Regions from separate parts of the Corynebacterium hesseae genome, predicted to be linked through region 2. Evidence: predicted binding sites of a transcription regulator. Region 2 holds the regulator's gene; the other holds the start of a gene.
What was found. The regulator LexA, encoded in region 2, represses DNA repair genes until DNA is damaged. The targets are predictions, from matches to a motif close to CGAACANNTGTTCG.
Positions count from the first base shown of each region.

Region 1: a site for LexA is predicted at 2,013-2,026, ahead of R3O64_RS08715 (SAV_6107 family HEPN domain-containing protein). Genes of this name have one in related genera too.

Region 1 is NZ_CP137211.1:1,864,035-1,867,421, reverse strand. It holds gene R3O64_RS08730 (alpha-(1->6)-mannopyranosyltransferase A) at 1-185, opposite strand, end outside; gene R3O64_RS08725 (polyprenyl synthetase family protein) at 187-1,278, opposite strand; gene R3O64_RS08720 (GNAT family N-acetyltransferase) at 1,322-1,894, opposite strand; gene R3O64_RS08715 (SAV_6107 family HEPN domain-containing protein) at 2,148-2,591, shown strand; gene R3O64_RS08710 (DUF3040 domain-containing protein) at 2,744-3,151, shown strand; gene R3O64_RS08705 (TetR/AcrR family transcriptional regulator) at 3,236-3,387, opposite strand, start outside.
Region 2 is NZ_CP137211.1:1,644,253-1,647,639, reverse strand. It holds gene R3O64_RS07700 (DeoR/GlpR family DNA-binding transcription regulator) at 1-602, opposite strand, end outside; gene lexA (transcriptional repressor LexA) at 969-1,691, opposite strand; gene nrdR (transcriptional regulator NrdR) at 2,448-2,906, shown strand; gene hrpA (ATP-dependent RNA helicase HrpA) at 2,903-3,387, opposite strand, start outside.

The DNA of each region.
Region 1 (3,387 bases), 220 kb from region 2:
ATGCCGATGTTGCGGCCGTGGCCATACGCGAGAAAACCGATATTGAGTGCCTCAAGAAAGCCGCCGCGGTTCCGGGTTGCGCCACCAGAGAAGGAGGCGAGAGCAAGGATCGCCGCGGAGACGATGCCCAAAGGAAGGGGGTTGGGAATGCGCAGGGATACGCGCGCGGATGCGGAGCGGGCCATGCTACATCCGGCGTGCGGTGGATTTGTGGGCAAGCTCTTCCAGCGTTGCCGTGACTTCGGGGGCGACCTGGGCATTATGAAGGTGGTCAAGGCCCGAGCGCGTGAGATCGCTGATGCGCTGCTCGACGACATCCGGTGCCCCGGAATCGGCAATGATCTGGGCCATGCGGGCAATATCTGCGGGATCCTCCGTCTGGCCGATGAGTCGGCGAAGCTCCGCGGCAGCAGCGGGATCAGTGGTATCCGCACGTTGCAGAGCCAATGACAAGAGGACCGTGCGCTTGCCCTCGCGCAGATCATCACCGGCGGGCTTGCCAGTAATTGCTGGGTCACCAAAGACCCCCAACAAATCATCGCGGAGCTGGAATGCGACCCCGATGTCTTGTCCATAGCCGCGGAAAGCGGCAACAAGCTTTTCGGGTGCTCCTGCTACGGCTGCGCCCAAATGCAACGGGCGCTCGATGGTGTACGCGGCGGTCTTGAAACGGTTTACTGAGTCCGCCAACGTTGCATCCTCGGAGCCTTCCGCTTCGAGGCAAATATCCAGCATTTGCCCGCCGATAACCTCGCGGCGCATCGCCCGCCACGGCGCCCGAGCGCGCGCGAGCGCCTCGGGGCTCAGGCCGGAATCCTGGAGCATGTCCTCGGCCCAGACCAAGGCCATGTCGCCCACAAGGATGGCGAGAGACTGCCCGAAGAAGTCAGCGTCACCGCTGAGCCCGAGCTCCCGATGGCGAGCGGCTACGCCACGGTGGACGGTGGGATTGCCGCGCCGGGTATCGGAAGCATCCACGATGTCATCGTGGATGAGAGCACAAGCCTGGATGAATTCTAGGGAAGAAGCTGCGCGGAGCATCGCCTGCGGGGACTCCGTGCCCTCGAGCCCATGTGCGCCGATAAAACCTGCCCACGCGTAGAGAGGGCGGATACGTTTTCCGCCGTCCAGCACGAAGGATTCCAAATAGGAGATCGCGTTAGTCACCGGGGAACCGATGGACGCGATGGCGTCGCGCTGACTATCTAGGAAAAGCTCGAGCTCCTCGCGTACGGCTACGGGGATATCGTCCAGGGAAGGTATTTGCGGAGTAGTCACGCCTGCCACTCTACCTGGGCAGGCTCACGGATTAGACGCCAGGTTAAGCGGTACCGGCTGGTGCTAGCGGCACAGCTGATTGCAGGATGGCGAAGGGGCGTGAATCGGCGGGGTAATGGAGCTGGCGAAGGAAGTCACTAAAGCCCATTTTGCGGTAGAGGCCGAAGGCGGAGTTGGCTTCATTGGGAACCTCCGGTGTGGAGAGCAGGATGTAGCGGGCGGGGAGGTTCCAGGCCAGCGCTTCGAGCAGTGCACGGCCCAGACCGTGGCCCTGTGCCTCGGGTACTACGTGGATTTCCGCCAACTCAAAATAGTTGTGGAGAACCTCTTCTTGCTCTGGGGTTGCGCCGCCGTTGTTGGAGAGTGCTCGGCGGAGTTGCTTATCCCACCAGGTATCAGGAGAGCCTAGAAAGCCGTAGGCAAAGCCGGTGATGCCGTCTTCGGAGGTGGCCGCCACGCAGGAAAACCCCGGACGTATGAGATCCCCGCGCCACCGCATGATGGAGCTGTTGCGTACTGAGGGGTCGTAGTTCATCGCTGCAATATAGATATCCACCAAGTGCGGGAGGGCAATGGCGAACTCTTGGGGGCTTAGGCGGCGCAGCGTGTAACTCACATGTCTAATAACAACAGATTCTTGCGGTATGTGAAAGCAGGCGGCGAACCCATTCCGAGCAAAGTTGATGTGCATGTTCGAAAAACGTGGAGAAGTTCAGTAAAACTATTGTCAATTTCGAACATGTGAACTAAAATTAGCGGTGGATGTAGGAAGGCGGCTTTAAGGTGAATCGCGTCAACAAACAACGACAGAAAATCAGCAACACAGTCTCTATTGACAAGCTCAGGAAGAAGCCCAAGGGGGAGAGGTCATGGCACAGGTAATCTCAGCAACAGCAGCGGCGCGGAGCCGTAACCGGGAGGCGTTGCAGTGCGTACGCCGCGATCGTTTCGTGGGTCAAGCGTTGGATTTGTTGGTGGACGCGCGCCAGAGCGCAGCGGAGGGGCGATTCGCGGACGCTTTGGAAATGGCCTATCGCGCCTCGCTGCGCGCTGCCGGGGCTCGGGTAGCGGCGTCCACGGTGTCACGTCGCCGGCGCTTGCCTACCTCCGCTTGGGAGCAAGTGGCGCTCATCGGTCCGGCTGATGCGCAGTGGGCAGCGGAGTTTAAGGACTACTCGCGTGTGCGTTCGCGAGTGGCATCCGGACTGGATCCGGTCCCTGATCCTGATACGGTCTATCGCTATGTGGCGCTTGCCGCCCGCTATGTGGATGCGACTGAGTCTGAGCTGGGCTTCGGTGGTCTCGCGGCTTAATGCGGAGCGCGGGGTCACAGTAGTGGGGCGTAGTGCGTTTAAAACGTGTGGACTGTCTTTGCGGGAACTATCTCGCTATCCTTGACGTTATAGAGGTAGTAATCCTATTTCCCAGTTCCACTACCTAAACCCAACCCACTACGGAGGACGCTGTGGCCCTTTCTGAGCACGAACAGCAAGCGCTGCGTGAAATTGAGCAGTCGTTGCTGGCCAATGATCCTGATTTTGGTGCGTCGGTGTCCGGTGAAACTTCTTTCGGTGCAAACTCGGGCGCTATCACTCTCCGCGGAGTTGCCTTGATTGTTGTCGGTCTCTGCATGATGGTGGGCGGAATTGCGTTGGCCCAGCAATCCCTGTGGTTTGTGAGTCTCTCGGTCCTCGGCTTCCTAGTTATGTTTGGATCCGGCGTCTGGATGCTGCGCGGGAACTCGGAGGATTCTCTGGTTACAGTCGGTGCGCAGTCGTCCACTCGGGATCGCGGCAAGCAATCCAAGAAGGGTGGTAGCGACGTTGGGAGCCGCCTCGAAGACAATTTCCGTCGTCGCTTTGAAGGCCGCTAAGCGCATAAGCGCATAGGCGCCTAAAGGCCGGTCCGAAGAGCCCTCCGCTTTAAAATCAGCGGAGGGCTCTTTTAATGCGGTGACCTAGGGCAGGATGGCTTCGGCCATTGCGTAAAGGGTTTGCGTTGCGCTGCTGAGCTTTTCCGGTGAGCCGTCCGCCAGTTCAGAGGCTCGGACGATGGCCGCATTGAGCAACGAGATATCTACTGAGGAAACTCCGGGACAGAACTCGTCAA
Region 2 (3,387 bases):
ACGAATGCTGACTTGATAGCCGCCTCTTGCGAATCGGCCGTAGAGAGCCCGTGGTCAATGGTTAGCGCATTGGTTCCGATGAAGGCGACGTCGGCACGCATCAGGGCCATGGTGCGAAGCGCAGTGTCACCGACGACGGCCTGGGTAATCGCGCGCACGGTGCCACCCAGCAGCTGGACGTCAGATACCCCGTTGCTGGCTAGTGAAAGAGCGATCGGGAGACTATTCGACACAATGCTGAATTGCCCGGCCGAGTAGCGCTGGCCTATGAGATCGGCAAGCGCATTCGTGGTGGTTCCGGCATCGAGAAAGATGCTGCCGCCGTCGGGAAGCTGCTCCAGTGCGGCGCGTGCGATTGCCATTTTGGCGCCCGTGGCCGAACGTTGGCGAGTATCAAGGGTGAATTCGGCGGTCTGGAAGGATTGGGAGGCGACTGCACCGCCATGAACTCGGTGCACAACTCCCTCTCGGTCCAAGACTGCGAGATCGCGGCGAATCGTCTCAGCGGTGACATCGAAGCGCTCGGAGAGCTCGGTGACATTGACTCGTCCTTCTACAGCGGTCAATGACGCAATTTGTCGGCGACGCTCTTCTGCGTACATGGTTCCTCCAAATGAAGTCTGCCTGTGGTGGTCACTGCGCCCGCCGGTGAAGGAAAACGGGGCTGGGGCATGTGAACGAAAAGAACAACGGATGTTGTGTCGATACTTCTATTGTCCCACTGAATGCGAACAAAACGGAACTAAACAAAGAAAAGCTCACATCGAACGCGTGCCTTAGTCACTAAAACCTACGGTTGTACTGCAAGTATCCGAATGTGTGATCTCGGACGCTAAAACGGTCGAAATCGGGCATGTACACACACAAGGGGGTAAAAAGAAACAATCCCCCAGTCCGGTTCGCCCGCACCGAGTGGGTGATTGGTGTGGAGCGGGGAAGGCCTGAGGGAGCGCTGAGGTGGATGGTTTCTAGAGTTTGCGGAACACGGATACTACTTTGCCCATGATTTCGGCTTCATCGCCCTTGATGGGTGAGTAAGCGTCATTGTGGGGGAGGAGCCATACACCGGAGGAATCTCGGTGAAATTCCTTCACGGTCGCTTCTTCGCCATCCAAAAGTGCGGCTACGAACTCGCCTTCTTCTGCAACAGACTGCGAGCGAATAATAACCCAATCCCCGTTGAGGATTCCTGCATCCTGCATTGAATCTCCCACGACTTGCAGCATATATAGTTCGCCGCTGCCTAGGATTTCACCCGGCATGGGGAAGTAGGCGTCGATGTTCTCCTCGGCGGTGATGGGGGAACCAGCAGCAATGCGGCCCACAACAGGAATGTAGTTTGGGGTGGCGGCGTCTTCGGGTGCGTCAGGGGTGGAGGTTCCCGATGGTGCGATTGCCTGCCCGGTCTTTCGTCCGGGCTTTTTGGGGTCGTCGGCGCCGGGGAAATGGCGCACATCAACAGCTCGTGGCTTGTTTGGATCGCGGCGAAGGAAGCCCTTCTCTTCCAGCTGCTTTAACTGATAGGCCACGGACGAGGTGGACTGGAGGCCTGTTGCGTCACCGATTTCGCGGATGCTTGGCGGATAGCCGCGCAACATTACGGCGTCATGGATTACTTCCAAGATGCGGCGTTGGCGAGGGGAAAGTGAATCGAGGGAAGGGTGGTCGCTTCGCTTCGGATTGCGGGCCATTCTTGCTCCTAGGAACTGTCGGGATGTGCAGAGTTGATGTGCGCGGCTTTGGCGTGCCGGACATAAGTGGGAGTGGGCTGCTGGTGATACTTCCGCTTCCCTTTTTAGCACGGAAAGAAAAAATGTTCGACTAACGCCGCCCGAGTGTGGACAAATATTCGAAGGCCTGCTATAAATCGAACATACACACCAAATCGAACGGTTGATCGAAGGTGATGTTCGAAGATGTCGGGCTTGGTTCGTACACTTCGGGCATTGTCTCAATGAATAAGGAAGACCTAGAAAGGAACCGTCATGGCTATCGCATTAAACAATGCCTCTGTACTGCGCGGGGTGGCCCTCGAGAAGTCTAGCAATCGGACTGTGCTAGTGCCGCCAGCGGCGGTCTGGGATCCCGCTCAGTCTCGGTCGCTCACGTCTGATGCCCCGCGCAACCTTCCATATGGGCCGTCTCGTGTTCGAACTCTTGCCGTAAACGATAGAACACAGTGCCGTCCAGAAATTCCGGTGAATTCCCAGGTTTCGGCCGCCGGGGCAACATCGGGCAGCCGTCGTAGTCGGTCGAACGTAGGTAACTATGTGCTCGGAGCAGTCTTTGGCGCCGCGGTATTCATCGGCACAGTATGGGGTGGCCTCAGTATCGATAGTGAGGTTGACAGTGCGAGCACCTCTTCGACCACGACGGTCGTGTCTTCGCGCTAGAATTCCTTGGGCCAGCAGCATGTGCGCATTGGTCGAAAGGAAGGATACGGCACTGTGTATTGCCCGTTCTGTCACAACGAACAATCACGCGTTATTGACTCGCGCGTAATCGACAGCGGAACCTCGATCCGGCGGCGTCGCGAATGCGCCGCGTGCAAAGGTCGCTTCACCACCATCGAGAAGGCAGTCTTGTCAGTAGTCAAGCGAAATGGCTTGGCTGAGCCTTTCAGTCGCGACAAGCTGATCCGAGGCGTCAAACGCGCATGCCAGGGGCGCGACGTTAGCGATGATGCTTTGAAGAAGCTCGCTCAAGAAGTTGAAGAGACCGTGCGCAGTCACGGCTCCTCGCAAGTCAACGCCAATGACATCGGCCTTGCCATCCTGGAACCTCTGCGAGATCTCGATGAAGTGGCCTACCTGCGCTTTGCGTCCGTGTATAAGTCTTTTGAAAGCGCCGACGACTTTGAATCAGAAATCCGCCTCATGCGTCGGCGCGACCGCGATAGCTTTTAGCGTAATTTATCCACTGCCTTTTGGATTCTCCTCAAAGACACCGCGTGGGCAGTGCCCAGGCGTTGTGCGAAGAGCGATACGCGCAGTTCCTCAATCATCCAGTAGATGTCTTTAACCTCTCGCGTCTTTTCGCGGCCAGGAGGCAGGGAACGCAACCGATTGGCCACATAGGCTTTGGCCTCGTCGACGTCTGCCTGCCGGTCAGCATCGCGGTCCGGATCCACGTTCATTTCCTCAAGCCTGATGCGCGCGGCCTGGATATAGCGCGGTAAATGGCGCAGATGTTGGATTCCGTGGACGGTGATGGCGTGCGCGGGCAACAGGAAATTGAGCTGGGCCCGAATATCATCGATGGCCGGCCCCTCCCAGTGCTTCAGCTCAGCATCCAGATTGGAATACTCTGCCAGGCCTGGCGCAATTGCAACGACTGCCTGGCGCACTCTGCCCGGGACCTCCGGTTTGACCGCGTTGAGCAATGCAT